Regions from separate parts of the Exiguobacterium sp. Helios genome, predicted to be linked through region 1. Evidence: riboswitches for the same ligand, from Rfam matches in the RefSeq annotation. Region 1 holds a riboswitch; the other holds the start of a gene.

Region 1 (8,577 bases):
GTGCAATGACATGACCATCTTTAAAACTTTCTTCTTCCGGTGGCTGCTGCTGATTCCAGACGACCCACGAACCTGCCGACAGCCCGATCCCGATACACAGAATGAACAGTATGATTTTTTTCAAAAAAATGCTCTCCTTTCTTAAAACCAGCTGATTTTATTGTTCTTTTTTCAAATCAGGGGTTGAATTAATCTTCATATCAGCGTACTCTTGCAGGCAGATACTTTATGGAGGAGGAGCATGAGATTTCTCATCACTTACAATGAAAACTAAACAGCCTGCAAAGAAAAAACGTACAGAGAAAATCGGTTTTCTCTTGATTGGGACATTGCTGTACTCGTTGTACATCAGTCTTCTCTTGTCGCCAAACGATATCGGATCCGGCGGAATCATGGGAATCACACTTATTGTTCAGGAATTATTCCACACGCCAATTGGTTTGACACAACTTGTCTTAAACATTCCACTTTTTTTACTTGGATTTCGTTTTTTGAGAAAACGTTTTATGTTTTTATCCGGTCTCATCGTCCTGGCTTCATCATTTTTAATTGATTGGATTCCGACGCAAATCGTTCCGGAATCCTTAAATGATCCACTGGTTGCTTCCATCTTTGCCGGCCTCGTCTCTGGTTTAGCGATGGCTTTAATTTTCTTTGGCGGCGCCTCGACAGGCGGACTCGACATCCTCGGAAAATTCTTTTATGCCCGCTTTCACAATTGGCCGCTTCCCCGTATTTTTTTAATGCAGGATTTAGTCATCTATGTACTCGTCTGGTTCGTATTTGATTTGAAGCATGTCATGTATGCGTTAATCATGAGTTTCGTTCGGGCGAAAGCACTTCAGACGGTGTATAGTTTTTACTCCGCTTCTAAACAATGTATCATCATTTGTGAAAAAGCCGATGAAATCAATGAAGTAATCACAAAAGAACTCGGACGTGGCGTAACAATTCTTGATGCACGTGGCGGTTATTCGAAACGGACGAAAAAGATGGTCTATGTCGTCGTCCAGAATAATGAAATTCTCAAACTCCAGGAAATTGTGTCCTCTGTCGAATCAAACGCTTTTGTTACGTTTTCTGAAATTCATACGGTCTTCGGGAACTATAAAGAACACTCCTATTCTTTTTAATCGTCTAACATTCTGTAGCCGCTACACTCGTTGTAGCGGTTTTTTGTGTATAATACGCAAAATCAAAGAAAATGTTCCATATTTTTTTGAATAATCCTTCACTTTTTGGGAAATAGTGGTTAAGCTAATGACATTAAGTTTTGTAGAAAAAGGATGGATTGTATGAATCAACTATGGCGGCACTGTATCATCCTCATCCTGATTGTCAGTCTGTTTGCCTCGATTCCCCTTTTGTATGCCTTAAGCGGATATCGTACGATTTCTAATTTGACGGAAGAGATGCATACACAAGATATTCTAATGATTAAACAAGTCGACCAATTGATCGAACATAATCGCGATCGGGCAAATGCCGTTCGCGGCCTGTTATTATATGAAGATGACCGTTACATTGAACAATATTACTTTTCCACTTCTAAAGTTCATGATTTGCGACGTGTACTGAATTCATCCAATCAGACACCCGGTGCGGTTAAAGATTTACTATTACGTAACAATGTGTGGGAGGAAGAGATTCAAGAAGTTTTTACCGTTTACGAAACAGATCATCCGCAACGTGCTAAAAAATTAGCCAAGCAAACAACTCAAACCACACAAACGATTCTTGAAGACTTGTCACAAATCAAAGAAAAATTATATCGTGATCTTGAACAAAAATTGGAATTGACTACTGAAATGACGGCAGAGTATAAACGTATGTCCTTCAGCCTGTCGATTTTAGCTTTTTTGTTGATTGCAACGACTATCATCTTATTTCACCGATCTAAAAACACAACAAACACGTATCGTCCATGAGAACGATACGTGTTTGTTGTGTTGTTCAGTACACTCAAGAGGACGCCTTGCCTTCATTTACATGCTCCATTGCTAAGTGAACGAGCGACGATACATGATGATCGTCCAGCGAATAGTAGACGACCTTACCTTCTTTTCTATATTTCACCAGTCCTTGTTTCAACAAGGTACGGAGATGGTGAGAAGCTGTTGCAATCGAACAATCCACCGAAGCCGAAACATCACAGACACAAAGTTCCTCTTCCACCGTCAAGGCGTAAGCAATCCGTAACCGTGTGGCATCTGACAAGACTTTGAACAACTTTCCAATGTCTGTCGTTGGAATCGTATCGACGACTTGTCCAATCTCTTCTGCACGTACTTGATCAATGGCAATCGTTTCACAACGTGGTGCATCCACCGTCATCACCTCTTTCCCTTTCATTCCACCATCGTTTCAAGTGAATTGCAAGAAAATCACTTCAGGACTCAACTAGTGCCTGCTATTCCAAAAATCAGAAACTCAAAAAAGTCTGTTTCCCGTCGTTTAGAGCGGAAAGCAGACTTTTTCATTGGACATTCCTGTTTGAATCATCTTTTCATTTCTCACGGTTTCGTCTTGAGATCGCGTAAAAGAACCAGCCACCTAAAAAATTTCCGATATCCCAGACAATCCGGTTTGAATCGACAGCACGCACACCGATATCGATCACGCCTGTACTTTTCAAACGTTCTTTATAGCGGTTCCGTAAAAAGCATGGTAACGGAAGAGGTAACATCATCCGGTAAAAAATATCCAGATGTGTGTGCCCCCAGATTTCAGTTGCGATTGAACTCGTTTGGATGAGCAAGGAACGTTTATACTGTTGTCGGTATTTATTCTTTAATAAAACAGCTAATTGATACGAATAACGATTCGGGAAAGGAAATAGAGCTGCACCTAAATGATATTTCCCGCGATTATCGATTCGAATGACTTGTGGTTCGATTTTATACCGAATCCAGCGTCCTCGAAATCGAACAGACTGCCATTTCACGACCATCACCTCTACGTGAACTATACCCTGCCTGAGGCGCTCTGACGCACTTGTTTCACGGTCGTCTTAAACTTTTTCGTCGTTCGCTCAATGTCTTCACTTGCAAATAAAGCTGAAACAACGGCATATCCGTCCACTAGAGAACCAAGTTCCGGAACGTTTGTCTCAGTAATTCCACCGATTCCCACCAACGGGATATGAACGGCTTTACGAATCTGTTCCAACGTCGCTCGCGCCATGAATGTCGCATCTTGTTTCGTTGCTGTCGGAAAGAGTGAACCGACCCCTAAATAATCTGCGCCTTCCCGTTCTGCTGCAACAGCTTGTTCCACTGTTGAAACAGAAACACCAATCGTCGCTTCCGGTAACAAACGGCGCGCTTCAATTAAGGGAATATCATCTTGACCGATATGCAAACCGGCATCGACCAGCAAAGCGATATCAATCCGATCATTGATAATGAACGGAATATCGTAACGTGCGGTGAGATCTTTTAATGCAATGGCTGATTCCAGAAAAGTTTTACCGGAACTGTCTTTTTCCCGTAATTGAACAACCGTTGCGCCTCCTTTAATCGATGCTTCGACGGCGTCTGCCAGGGAAAGATGTGGATGCAAGCGTCGATCGGTCACGGCATAAATCAAATATTCAGTGTCCATTCATTTATACCTCCGGCAAACTTTTTTCTGTCATCAAACTCACTGCATCGAACAGCCCGGTTCGAAAACCTCCGATACCGGGAGAATCCTCAGCCGACTCCCCTGCTTTTCCCATAGCATACGTCCCAAATACGGCTGCCTCAAAACGATCGTATCCTGCTCCTAAAAACGTCGCAATCAAAGAAGCGGTCATACATCCCGTTCCCGTGACTTGGCCAAGACGTTTCGTCCCGACATCCAGATGATACTGGCGATTTCCATCTGTCACAAAATCAATCGGACCCGTTACGACGATGAGTTGTTTCGTTTCACCTGCAAAGGTATGGACACTTTGAAAATCCAGGGATTCTCCTTCGGCAACATCCACTCCTTTCGTTCGAGCGGCCTGTCCGAGCAATGTCTTGATTTCCGATGCATTTCCTTTGATGACCGTAAAGGTGATTTCATCCATTAACTGCTTCATAAAATCTGTTCTTAATGTCGTCGCTCCTGCGCCTACCGGATCCAAAATGACCGGTTTCCCCAATCGGTTAGCCGTTTTTCCTGCTAAAAGTTGGGCTTGGCGCATGTCCGGATTGATCGTCCCTGTATTGATTACGACGGCATCTGCGTGCCTGACCATTTCTTCCACTTCCAGCAGATCATCTGCCATCACAGGAGAGCCACCAAGTGCCAGTGTCATATTGGCGCAGTCATTAATGGTTACAGTATTCGTTAAATGATGAATCAACGGTTTTTTATCATGGATGCGTCGTAACATGTGTATCCCTCCAGAGTTCATGAAAATGATGCGTCGGACCAACACCGCGTCCGAGCGCAAAGCCGTGGCGAATGGCTTCCGTCACATAACGTTTTGCATAACGGATGCTGTCTTCCACTGAAAGACCGAGTGCAAGATAGGAAGCGATGGCAGCAGATAATGTACAGCCTGTACCATGGGTATGACGGGACTCGATCCGTTCTTGTTCAAAGACGACATATCGCCCGTCTGTATATAAAAGGTCAGTAGCGTCCCGTCCCTCCAAATGTCCGCCCTTGAGCAAAATAGCACCCGTCCGTTTTTCAGCCAGTTTTTCCGTCGCCTGTTTCATATCGGCAAGCGAGTGAATCGTTCCGCCAATCATCCGCTCGATTTCAGGAATATTCGGAGTCACAAGTGTAGCCAATGGTAACAGCTGTTCGAGCAAGGCATGTTCTGCATCCGGTTGCAATAAGCTATAACCCCCTTTCGCGACCATGACCGGGTCGAGAACAACCGGAAGTTGATGTTTTTCCAGTTGTTGTGCAATCACTCGGATGGTGTCTTGATTGGAAACCATTCCAATCTTGACCGCATCGACACGGATATCGGAAAAGATGGATGTCAGCTGTGCTTCCACGAGCTCCAGGGATACGTCCTCGACCGCTTGAACACCTAACGTATTTTGTGCCGTAATCGCCGTGATGACGCTCATTCCGTATACACCGAGTGCCGAAAACGTTTTTAAATCTGCTTGAATTCCAGCTCCACCTCCGGAGTCGGATCCAGCAATCGTCAATACGTGTTTCATTCCAATTCCTCACTTTCCTGGGAGCAAATAAGGAGAAAACGGACAACAAAAAGCGCCGTCCGCTGTAAAAAAGCAGACGACGCCATGAACAACCAGTTCTACTGATTGAAGTCTTCATGTCTTCGATCTCAACTTTCCTACGCTGGTATTATCCAGTTCAGGTGACAGGGTCGAAAACAGAATGGTTTTCCTCTCAGCCGGACTCCTCCAGCTCCCCTAGTTGCTCGTAATTTAAATTCTTTTTCACTGTATCACAGCACCATTAAAAAAACGAGCCGAAGCTCGTTTTTAAAGGTATCCAAGTGGATTGACCGTGTTAGCTGGTCCTGTCGCACTGTATTGGTATCCACCGATATGCAATTCAAAGTGTAGATGCGGTCCTGTCGAATTCCCGGTACTGCCAAGAGTACCAAGCGTTTGACCTTGAGTTACCGTCTGACCTGCCGAAACCGATAACGAATTCATATGACCGTACACTGTTGTATACACCTGACCGTCAAGGAAATGCGAAATCATGACATGATTCCCATAAGGTCCGCCGCTACCAGCCGTAATGACTGTTCCGGAAGCTGCTGCTCGAATCGATGATCCGACGGGTCCACTGAAGTCGACACCATTATGGAACGTATAGCCGTTCGCTCCACTAGCCGGTCCAAAACCTTGTGAAACACCGCCTGAAGCCGGACGAATAAACTTCGCCGATCCTGTCGGCACACTGCTGACAGGAGTCGGAAGAACCGTTGCTTCGCTTGACTCACGCGTTGATTTTGCCGCCTCTTTTGCAGCACGTTCAGCTGCTTCTTTTTCAGCGGCCGCTTTTTCTGCTGCTGCTTTCGCTGCTGCTTTTGCTGCCGCAATCGCTCTTTCTTGAGCCTCTAAAGTCGCTTGTAATTCTTTTGCATTTAACAGTTTAGTCGTGAACTTTGTTTTCCCTTTACGTAATTTATTCAGGGTCGCACTCCGTTCTTTCATCTGTTGTTTTAACTGTTTCTTTTGGACGAGTAACGACTCTTTCTCTTGAACACGCTCCGCCTTTTTAGCAATAAGATTTTTTTTCATTTCTGCTAGCTTTTCTTGTGTTTCCAAATAAGCAGAAATCATTTTATCGTCTTGTTCGGCAATTTTTTTACCTGCCATAACACGACTAAACAAATCACCCAAGTTTTTCGAACCAAAAATGACTTCTTCCCATTTTATAGAATTACCATCATTTTCTTGAAGGACACGTAAGCGGTCCCCCAGCAATTCTTCTTGCCGGGTGAGCATGATTTCGTAGCGGGCGATTTCCGCCTCAAGATCTTCAATTTGGAGATTCAATTGTTTAATCTGCTTGTTTTTTTCCGAAATCCTGAAAATATTTTCGTTGATGGCCGCATCAATTTTATTGATTTCGCGTTGCTCTACCGATATTTTAGCTTCCTGTTTTTTGATGGCTTTTTCCAAGCGACGTTGCTCTGTTGCATTTTGAGATTTCTTTTCTTTAATCGTTGCAGCTTGACCAGAAGTCGGCACAGTGGATACAAGTAACGCCCCTAACAATACCGTTGCAAACAATTTTTTAAACATGTTTGGTTTCCTCGCTTATGTATGATTTCTTATTTAAAAAGTATTTAATTCAAAGTATTTCTGTCTGAGATTGATTATAGCACCGTAATAGTTTCAGGAAAATTTCATTTGTGTTTCAACTGAAAGCGTTTTATTGTAATATAACATTTTATGTTTTTATAAAAACATAAAAAAAACGACTGCCGCAGCAATCGTCTTTTCTTGTTATTATAACATCGACATTGGATTTACAGAATTTGCTGGTCCTGAAGCACTGTAGCTGTAACCACCTACATGAATTTCAAAGTGTAAGTGTGGGCCTGTTGAGTTCCCAGTGCTACCAAGGGCTCCGATTTGTTGTCCTTGACTGACACGTTGTCCGGCATGTGCATTTAACGAACTCATATGCGCGTAAACTGTTGTATACGTTTTTCCATTTAATTGGTGTGCAATCATGACATGATTACCGTACGGACCACCACTTGATGCAGTGATGACTGTCCCTGTTGCCGCTGCAACAATCGGGGTACCGACTGGAGCGCCGAAATCAATACCATTGTGGAAAGAGTAACCATTCGAACCGCTTGCTGAACCATATCCTTGTGTGATTGATCCACTTGTTGGATGAATAAACATAGAAGAAGATGATGGTGCAGGCGTTGGTGCCGCTGGTTCTGGTTCTGGTGTTGGTGCTGCTTTTGGCACAGTCACAGATGGTGTAGATTGTTTTGTTGAAGTTGCAGGTGCTGACGATTTTTGTTCCGCTTGTGCTGCTGCTTTAGCAGCGGCCGCTTCTGCCGCCTGTTGTTCAGCTGCTGCTTTTTGAGCCGCTGCTGCTTGTGCCGCTTGTGCTTCTGCACGTGCTTTTGCTTCACGTGCCGCTTGTGCTTGACGCTCTTTTTCGATTCTTGCTTCACGTTCGCGTGCTGCTTTTTCAGCTGCAATCGCTTGTTCTTGTGCAATCAAAATTTGTTGTACTTCTTTTGCATCCATCAATTGCGTTTCAAATTTCTTTTTTTGTTTCCGGAGTTCTTTTAAGCGTTTGTTTCGTTCTTTAAGCTGTTGCTCAAGTTCAGCTTGTTGACGTTTTAGTTCTTGTTTCTCCGTCACAAGTTTAGCTTTTTTATCTTTTAGTTCTTGTTGAGCAGCTGCTAATTTCTTTTGTGTGTTTTGATAGTCGGTAATCATTTTATCGTCTTGTTGCGAGATTGATTTCCCTGCTAACACACGGCTGACAAGATCTCCGACATCCTTTGAACCAAAGATGACTTCTTCCCATTTAATGGAGTTCCCATCATTTTCTTGCATGACACGAAGGCGGTCACCAAGCAGCTTTTCCTGACGCTTTAATTTCGCTTTATACTTTTTAATCTGTTTCCCAAGTTCAACGATTTCAGCTTCAGTTGCTTTAATTTGACGATCTTTTGTTTCAACTGCAAATATTTTTTCGTTTAATGCTTCGTCTAGACGATTCACTTCTTGCTGAGTCTTCGAAATTTTTTGTCCTTCTTGATTCACAGACGATTCTAAGTTTTTTTGAGTATTAGCATTTTCTTGTTGTTTTTGTTCATTTTTAGCTTTTTGTTCACTTAAGTCATCTGCTGCTACGAAGTGAGGAGTCGATGAAAGAATAAGTGCGGAAACGATGAGCGACGCGAACGTTTTTTTCATGTAGTATTCCCTCTTTTTCTGTGTGGTTTATATAAGTAATCGAATGATGTTATTTAAATTTAATAATACTTTTTAAAAATTATAAGAACGTTTTTGATTATAGCATTCATTTTCCCTCTATTATATTTCAGTGAGATGTCATTTTTGATAAGTTCTCTTTTCGCCTTTATATAGATCCTTCAATCGAACCTTCTACATTGCGTGTTGG
Region 2 (8,577 bases), 1.0 Mb from region 1:
GGCAACGGGACACCGGCTGTTGATTTTTTCCCAGTATACGAAGATGCTCGGACACATCCGGGAACGACTGGCAGCACGACAACTTGCCCACCTTCTACTAACCGGTGAGACACCGGTTGAAAACCGGGTCGCACTGTGTGACCGTTTTAATGCCGGTGAAGTCGATGTCTTCCTGATTTCCTTGAAAGCCGGCGGGACCGGTCTGAATCTGGCGACGGCAGATACCGTCATTTTATACGACAGCTGGTGGAATCCGGCCGTCGAGCAGCAAGCGGCTGACCGGGCCCATCGATTGGGACAACAGTCACCGGTCGAAGTGATCAAGTTATTGATGATCGGGACGATCGAGGAAAAGATGGCGGAATTACAAGATCGAAAAGCGACGATGATTGATGCCGTCTTATCGGATCAGAAACCGGATATTTTAACGATTCGTGAACTCGTCCGTCTGCTTGATTCCCCCTCTTTTATCGATTCATCAGGTGATTAACCATACAAATCAAAGAAAATCTTAAAAAAATGAAAGACCTTCAATCCGTTGTCTATCAACAGGTTTGAAGGTCTTTCGACAATCAAATTCAGAAAAAAGGTTTTAACTTTTGAAAGACAGGGGTATATCTACATTAGCACCGTACAACACGGTCGCTTTTCAATTATTGTTTCTCAATATCAGCGTAATGACCTGGGAGAGAAATGCTACTTACTCACTTCGTTTTTCATTTCTGAATGAAATCCAGTTGAACTAGCATTTAGCGCATGAATTTCTGTTGGAACCTATTGTTCCACTCCTACATTCATTACCTTTTGAGGGCTATACCAAATTCAAGGGGGAAATGAACATGTCAGTAACATTAAAAGTAGAAGAACGCGAAGTACGCCCACGCTCACTTAGAAAGCAATTACGTCATGAAGGAAAAGCTCTTGGTGTCGTGTATGGCTACAAAGTGGAAAGCACACCGATTTCATTCGACGAAAAAGAATTGGTCAAGGTTGTCCGTGATCACGGCGAAAACGTCTTAGTTGCTCTTCAAATCGGCGGTAAAAAGGTCAACACGTTGATCAACAAGCTCGATATGGATATCTTTACACCAACCATCAAACACGTTGAATTCATCGCTGTTAAAATGGATGAAGAAACAGAAGTCGAAACGGATATCGTCCTCGTCGGCGAAGCAGCCGGTGCGAAACTTGGCGGATTCCTTTCACAAACACTCTTTAAAGTAACAGTTGCCGCAACACCAGATAAATTACCGGAACGCATCGAAGTCGACGTGACGGATCTTGCAATCGGAGATTCAATCACAGTAGCTGATCTTCCGGAAGAAAAAGATTTCCGTGTCGTCACAGAAGGTGACATCCAAGTCGCAGCGGTCGTTGAATCGACACTTGAAGCTGAACTTGAAGAAATCGAAGAAGCAGAAGCTGAGGCACAAGCAGCTGATGCGGATACAGCGACAGACGATTCAGAACAAACTTCTGAAGAGCAAGCTGAAGAAAACAAAGAAGATAAAGAGTAATCTTTTCTCTCCTCCCCTCGTGGGAGGTTTTTTTATGCATATTGACAAGTCCGGTCGACAGCCGTACAGTGAAGAAGGTACACATCATTAACACATCCACTAGGGGAGCCATTTGGCTGAGACGATTCACTTCGGACCCTTTGAACCTGATCTAGTTCATACTAGCGTAGGAAAGTGGAGCGGAATCCTCGTGCTCTTTTTCTGCATCTTGCAGGTTACACGACCGCTCTCTTTTCATAGAGGGCGGTCTTTTTTGTGGTTTCTTTGTGGGTGTGCATTCAAAGGAGAAGTGATTATGAACAGTTGGAAAATGAAAGAAATCATCGTCATGATGATGCTCGCCGTCGCGTGTGGTGTCCTCTACTTAGGGTGGTCGACGTTATGGTTACCAATCTCGGCCATCTTCGGACCGGTCGGATCAAACTGGATGTTCGGCATCTGGGTCATCGCCAGTCCCCTTGTCGCCTACATCATTCAAAAACCAGGCGCGGCATTGATTGCGGAAGTCGTCGCCGCTGCCGTCGAATTGTTTACAGGGAGTCACTTCGGCTTATCGGCACTGTTGATTGGATTCGCACAGGGGATCGGGGCCGAGATTGCCTTTGCCGTGTTCGGATACCGGAAATTCAATACGTTTACCTTGATGTTGTCCGGTGTCTTCGCTGCCGTCGGAAGTATGGTCTACAGCCTCATCGTGAACGGATTTGCCTACTATACGACGACGACTCTCCTGTTGACGTTTTCCTTACAACTTGTCAGCGGTGCTCTGCTCGGCGGCTTACTCGCAAAAATCATCGTCGATGCGCTCGTTAAGGCAGGGACACTGAATGGGTATGCGATCGGACGACAACGAAAGCAACGTGCCGTATGATGCAGTGCGAGCACCTGACAGTCCGCTATCCGGATCAGGATCACCCGGTCTTACAGGATTTGTCGGTTACGATTGATAAAGGAGAAACGACGTTGCTCGTCGGTCCAAGCGGCAGTGGAAAGACGACCTTTTTACATGTCCTCGCCGGTCTGTTGCCGGAGACGATTGAAGCCGATGTCAGCGGTCACTGGTTGACCGAGGGAACGGTCGGGATGTTATTCCAACAGCCGGACGATCAGTTTTGCATGCAGACGGTCGGTGCCGAAATGGCCTTTAGTCTGGAAAACCGAAGCATCTCCCGATTTGAAATGGATGAGCGGATTAAAGGTGTCTTGGCACGGGTCGGACTTGACCTCGCCTTGACGACGCCGATTGCCGAGCTGTCCGGCGGGATGAAACAACGGCTTGCTCTAGCCTGTGTATTGGCACTCGAACCGGACATCCTGTTGCTCGACGAACCGACGGCGCAACTTGATCCGCATGGTCAACGTTTGATGATGGAGCTGATTGAGGAATTGCACCACGATCCGAACGTGACGCTGGTGCTGATTGAACACCAACTGGAGCAGTGTGTGACGTTTGCGGACCGGGTGCTGGTCTTTCAAACCGGACGGATCCGTCTTGACGGACCGCCGCGGGATATTTTTTCAGAACGCCGGACCGTTTTGACTGAACTCGGGATTGCGACACCGCGCCTTTACCCGTATACATTCGAAACGATACCGGCCGAGGTCGCGGCAGAATGGGCACTCGATCGTCCCCCTGTCCGCGAACCCGTTTCAACCGAACCGACATTTGAACTTGTTGACGTGACCGTCCGGCACGGAAAGCAGACGGTTCTCCAGCGGATCTCGCTGACCGCCCACGCCGGAGAATGGATCATGCTTGTCGGACGCAATGGAGCCGGCAAAAGTACCCTGCTCGAAACGCTGGCCAAACTGTTACCGGCGCAAGGCGGAACGATTCAGTTGTTTCAGACAGCGTTGAAGAAATGGCGGGACCGGACATTTTACCGGCAGGTCGGCTTTGTGTTTCAGCAACCTGAGTTTCAGTTTCTCAAACAGACGGTTCTTGACGAACTGACGATCAGTTGTACCTCACCGTCGTCCGGTCAGATGGATGATGCCTTACAGTACTATCGCTTGGCGGACGTCGCGGGTCAGTCGCCGCTCGCACTCAGTCTTGGTCAAAAACGGCGTTTGAGCGTCGCGACAATGCTGCTTGAGCGAAAAGCTGTCTTGTTGCTGGACGAGCCGACTTTCGGACAGGATGCCGAGACGACGGCACAACTGATTGAAGTCTTGCGGCAAGCCCGTGCAGCCGGGACGACGCTCATCATGGTGACGCATGATATGGAGCTGGTGTACCAACAGGCAGACCGGGTGCTCGTCCTCGGTTCGGGAAACATTCAATTTGACGGTTCACCGGAGGAATTGTTTCAGGAAACCAAGATTTTACACGACAATCAGCTGATTCGTCCGGTGTCCTATCAGTATCAGCAACAAAAGGAGGGGATCCGTCATGCAGGAAAACCACTCATGGCTCGCTCAAATTAATCCTTCCGTCAAACTGGCGACCCTGGTCTATGTCATGCTGTTGCTGATTTCGACATCCCGTTTAGAAGTGACGTTTGCACTGCTCATCCTTTCCGCCGTCGGCGTATGTTGCTCCGGCTGGCAGCTGTCAACGCTTCTCATTCGTCTCGTCCCTTATGGTGTGTTGTTTCTGTTGACGTTTTGGATGATGGCCGCGTTCGGAAAAGGTGAAACGGAATTGTGGGCATTCGGCTGGTTCCGGATCACGGAAGAGAGTCTTGCACATGCCTGGTTGGTCGCGACGCGGATGCTCGCCTTCGTCCTGTTGAGTGTAACGTTCGTTGCAACAACGGACGCGACACGGTTCGTCATGAGTCTGATTCATCAATGTCGTCTGCCGGTTCGCCTGGCCTATGGATTTTTAGCCGGTCTCCGCTTCATTCCGATCTTTCGGCAGTCGATTCGAACGATCCGTCAAGCGCGTCGTGTCCGGCAACAACGGTCACTTTGGCCGTGGCAAACGTTTTTTGACATCAGTCTGCCGTTGTTTACGACCAGTATCCTCCGCTCGGAACAGATTGCGATTGCGATGGAAGCCCGTCAGTTTCGGGTCAATCGGACCTATTATGTCGAGCCGGTCGTAACACGAGGGGATCTTGCCTTTCTGTTGATGACCGTCACGCTCGCGACGTCACTTCGCCTGGTGGTTTGACAGCGGACGATTACGCGGCACTACTTGGGGGAATAAACAGGATAGATACAGTGAATCCAAAAAAGTGGGTGGAGTCGTGAAACGAATCCTGTTAGTCGGCGCAGGTCATGCGCATTTAGAATGTATCAAACAAGGGAGTCATTCGGATGTCGACTGGATTGTCATCACTCCCTCGCGTTATCAGTATTATTCCGGGATGTTCTCCGGACTGGCGGACGGAACCTATACACTCGACGAGATACGCATCGATGTCAAAGCGTTATGTGAACGATACGGTAAGACGTGGATGGAGGACCGGGTCGTGCGAATCGATGCTGCCAACAAACACGTTATCGTTCAGTCCGGACAGTTCGTGCCGTACGATATCGTGTCGTTTAATATCGGATCAAACGACTGGGAAGCAAGCACTCCGAACCACGTTACGATCAAACCGAACTATCGTATAGAACAAGCGTTAAAGACGTTCAGGAGTGCCGTCTCCCCTGTCATCGTCGGCAGTGGTGCGGCGGCCGTCGAGATGGCGGCGTCATTTCAGTCAAACGGTACACCGGTCACCCTGATTCATGAAGAACCGTTGCTCAGCGGTCATCCGGCCGGTCCGGAACTGGCCGCGCGACTCGATCAGTTGGGTGTCAACCGGATCATTGACCGGTTCGAAACGCTGGATGGTCAAACAGCAACGCTCCAATCCGGCCGCTTGCTCGAGACGGATGCCGTTTTGTTTTTAGGAGGGGCAACGGCGCATGAATTGTTTCAGGTATCCGGTCTGTATTGTGATGACCGCGGATTTTTACTGGTGCACGAGACGCTGCAGTCGTTCGAGGATCCGTCCATCTTTGCCGTTGGGGATTGTGCGACTCTGATCGCGTATCCGGATACACCGAAAAACGGTGTGACGGCGGTGCGACAGGCTCCGCTGTTGCTTCAGAATTTGATCCGATGCGTGAACGAAGAACCGTTACGGGCGTTTCGACCCCAACGGTGTTATTTGACGCTTCTTGCGCTCGGTCATCGCCAGGCCACCCTGCTGTACGGACGATTTTACCGAACCAACCGGCTCAGCTGGTATTTCAAACAATCGATTGACCAGCGATTTATCAAGAAATATACGGTCTGAATCAACAGGCAGAAAGATGAATGGTTCATCTTTCTGCCTGTTTTATTTATAAATTACATTTTTTAAAAAAAGAAGATTCTATTAAAAATATGGTAATATGATGGATAATTAATTAAGGAGGAATTATCATCAAAAATAGATTACTGACTCTCGCTATGCTATCCAGCATCGTGTTAACCGGCTGTGGGCAAGAACGATTGCTAGATCTCAAGCCGGTACCTTCCTACTGGTCTGCCCATTCATTTGCTTCCGACGAATACTCAGATCAGGAAGTCCCCGTTAAACAAAAGAAACAATTGTTGCGGACCTGTATGCAGAATAAAACGGTGTCACTTCCGAAATCGTACCGGACGTTGCAGTCATTCGGTATATTTTTTACGTTAAATAATCTGGAAATAGCACCGTTTCCGACCGAAATTGTTTATTTGGCACACGGCAATCAGATGTACCTATCCTGTCGTTCGCCTAAGACACAGGAGTTGCGTGTCCATCCGATTAAAGCGTCGGACCATCCGTGGGTCCACTTGACGGAGGGTCCGGATCGGATTGCACTTCAAGCACCCGTCTCTATTCCACTGAAAGAAGAACAATTGGACCAGCATGTATCCGTCAATCAGGAAATGAGCGCAGACAATGAATTTGCTAAGGATTTGAAACCGTTCCATGCGTTTCAATTGCCGATTTCAGGACAACTGTTGTTCGTCATGACAGAATCGGGCAAAGAGCACATCATTCGAAACATTGCGATGTCGTCCCTTCATCAGCAAGGCGAGTTTTACCTGGTGAGCCGCCGTCATATTGACGGATCGACGTCCCGCTCGTTAACCTTTTCACGCGACGGGTGGGACCTCGCAGATCGACAAATCATGACGGCATACAAATCGAATCGGATCAAAACGAAGCAACATTCCTTGCCAAAAACGTTACCGGTCAATCAAACCGTTCCCTTCGTGACCTTTCAATTCATAAAAAAAGAACGGGTAGTAGAAGAAAAGACGCTTTCCATTCGTTATCAGCCGGTCTACCGTCCGGTCAAGGAATACCAAATCAAAGATGAGCCGACGCGCGGAATCACGGCCTACTTCCATCCGACAATGAAATCGTTTGAAAAGGCGAAACTAAGTGAGATGGTCATCCTGCCAGATAAGCTGTCCCGGACGGTGGCCGAAGAGTTAAAGGCTGTGACGTTGGAAGAACCACAAGGAACGCGATCACCATTTTCGTACATGACGTTGCTTGAATACGGTAATACCCAGACCTTTCAGGTGTATCTGAAAAAACGTGCCAACAAGACAGATCTTTACTTGCAAGATCAACGGACGAAAAAAAGTACCAGATTATCAGGTGAGTTGGCACGGCAAGTCAGTCAAGAATTAGAAGAACAGTGATTCTAATCGGTTTCCTGCTCCACTAGTTATGATGTGAGACGCGCCTGCTTAAAAACCCCATCTGCTTCTCCCGAAGGAAAAGCAGATGGGGTTACGTGTCTTTTGCAGTTAGACCGCTTGGCTTGATTTGACGTATGAAACAAGTGTTTCCGTGAATTTCTCGCGTTCGTCGAGGAACATCCCGTGTCCGCTCTCTTCAAAGACTTCGAGGCGTGAACCCGTGATGTTTTCATGCATGACTTCGGCAAATTCGAATGGACAGACTTTGTCTTGTTTACCGTGCATGATGAGTGTATCGACCGAAATCTTCGGCAGACCGTCGCGTAAATCTTCGTCACGTAAGGCAATCGCCGATTGGATCGTTCCGTGGGAAGATGCCGCGACACTCAAGTTATGGAACCATTGCTGGAGCGGTTCCGGATGCTCCTTCGCAAAAAAGATTTCCCCGAATCCTTTCAGCATCGATGGACGGTCCTGTTTCGTATCTTCAATCAAGGCATCGACTTCCTCTTTCGTCATGCCGTACGGATAACCATCGCGTTGCGTGAAGACCGGTGCGGCTGCTCCTGCTAAGATCAATTTCGAGACATTGGATTCCCCATGGTTTAAGAGGTATTTTAACGCGATTCCGCCGCCCATCGAGAAACCGAGCAACGTGACATTCGTTAATTCCAATTGCTGAATCACTTCGTTGATATCCGACGCCATCGTCGTATAGTCATATCCGGTAGCAGGCGCATCCGATTTCCCGTAGCCGCGGTAATCGACGCCGATATAGCGGTACCCTTCTTCGAGCAGGCGGTTTTTCTGATATTCAAACATGTTATTGTTGGCCGGCCATCCGTGTAACATAACGACCGGTTGTCCTGAACCGATATCTTCTACATAAATCTTTGTTCCATCGACTGCTTGAATAAATGTACCCATCTGTGAAAACCCCCGTTGTTTTTAGTTAGTCTAGCTTCCGTGCACAATTAAAAGATACCCGGTTGTAACAGAAAACTAACATCTTAATATTAAAAGGTTTTTAGTTTTGAATTTCATTGGAAGTAAAAGGGTATTATCATGGTAAAATATTGTTAAAAGAAGGAAGGGGTGATTACTATTAAAAAATCCGTACTCGCAATCAGTTTCACTGGCAGCCTGTTTCTGACAGGATGCGGGACAGAATCCTTATTACAGTTAGAACGTAATCCGAATTACTGGGAAGCAATCAATTTCTCGGATGATTTATTTGAACCGGTACCAAAACAACAGTCAGCCTACCTGTTACAAACATGCGAAAATACAAAAAAGACGGCTCCCCTGCCGAAGCAATACCGGACGCTTGGTGAATACGGACTTTACTTTAACTTACAACAAATCGGCACCTATACACCGCCGATTGAATTACAATACATCGCAACAGGAGATACGTATTACTTAACATGCCGTTCG

What was found. A riboswitch is a leader RNA that binds a small molecule or an ion and turns the genes downstream of it on or off. The one in region 1 is predicted to bind thiamine pyrophosphate.
Region 2: linked by a shared signal. The riboswitch ahead of HNY42_RS09745 (ECF transporter S component) and the one ahead of thiD (bifunctional hydroxymethylpyrimidine kinase/phosphomethylpyrimidine kinase) in region 1 are both predicted to bind thiamine pyrophosphate.

Annotation. Positions count from the first base shown of each region.
Region 1 covers NZ_CP053557.1:814,243-822,819, reverse strand. Annotated here, with positions in the region: gene HNY42_RS04250 (hypothetical protein) at 1-124, opposite strand, end outside; gene HNY42_RS04245 (YitT family protein) at 264-1,133, shown strand; gene HNY42_RS04240 (CHASE3 domain-containing protein) at 1,296-1,928, shown strand; gene HNY42_RS04235 (ArsR/SmtB family transcription factor) at 1,963-2,328, opposite strand; gene HNY42_RS04230 (hypothetical protein) at 2,507-2,950, opposite strand; gene thiE (thiamine phosphate synthase) at 2,965-3,603, opposite strand; gene thiM (hydroxyethylthiazole kinase) at 3,608-4,363, opposite strand; gene thiD (bifunctional hydroxymethylpyrimidine kinase/phosphomethylpyrimidine kinase) at 4,344-5,153, opposite strand; TPP riboswitch at 5,271-5,381, opposite strand; gene HNY42_RS04210 (murein hydrolase activator EnvC family protein) at 5,442-6,719, opposite strand; gene HNY42_RS04205 (murein hydrolase activator EnvC family protein) at 6,927-8,369, opposite strand.
Region 2 covers NZ_CP053557.1:1,839,769-1,848,345, reverse strand. Annotated here, with positions in the region: gene HNY42_RS09755 (DEAD/DEAH box helicase) at 1-490, shown strand, start outside; gene HNY42_RS09750 (50S ribosomal protein L25/general stress protein Ctc) at 840-1,517, shown strand; TPP riboswitch at 1,609-1,707, shown strand; gene HNY42_RS09745 (ECF transporter S component) at 1,813-2,388, shown strand; gene HNY42_RS09740 (ABC transporter ATP-binding protein) at 2,385-3,944, shown strand; gene HNY42_RS09735 (energy-coupling factor transporter transmembrane component T family protein) at 3,910-4,635, shown strand; gene HNY42_RS09730 (FAD-dependent oxidoreductase) at 4,712-5,752, shown strand; gene HNY42_RS09725 (hypothetical protein) at 5,950-7,140, shown strand; gene HNY42_RS09720 (alpha/beta fold hydrolase) at 7,249-8,067, opposite strand; gene HNY42_RS09715 (hypothetical protein) at 8,236-8,577, shown strand, end outside.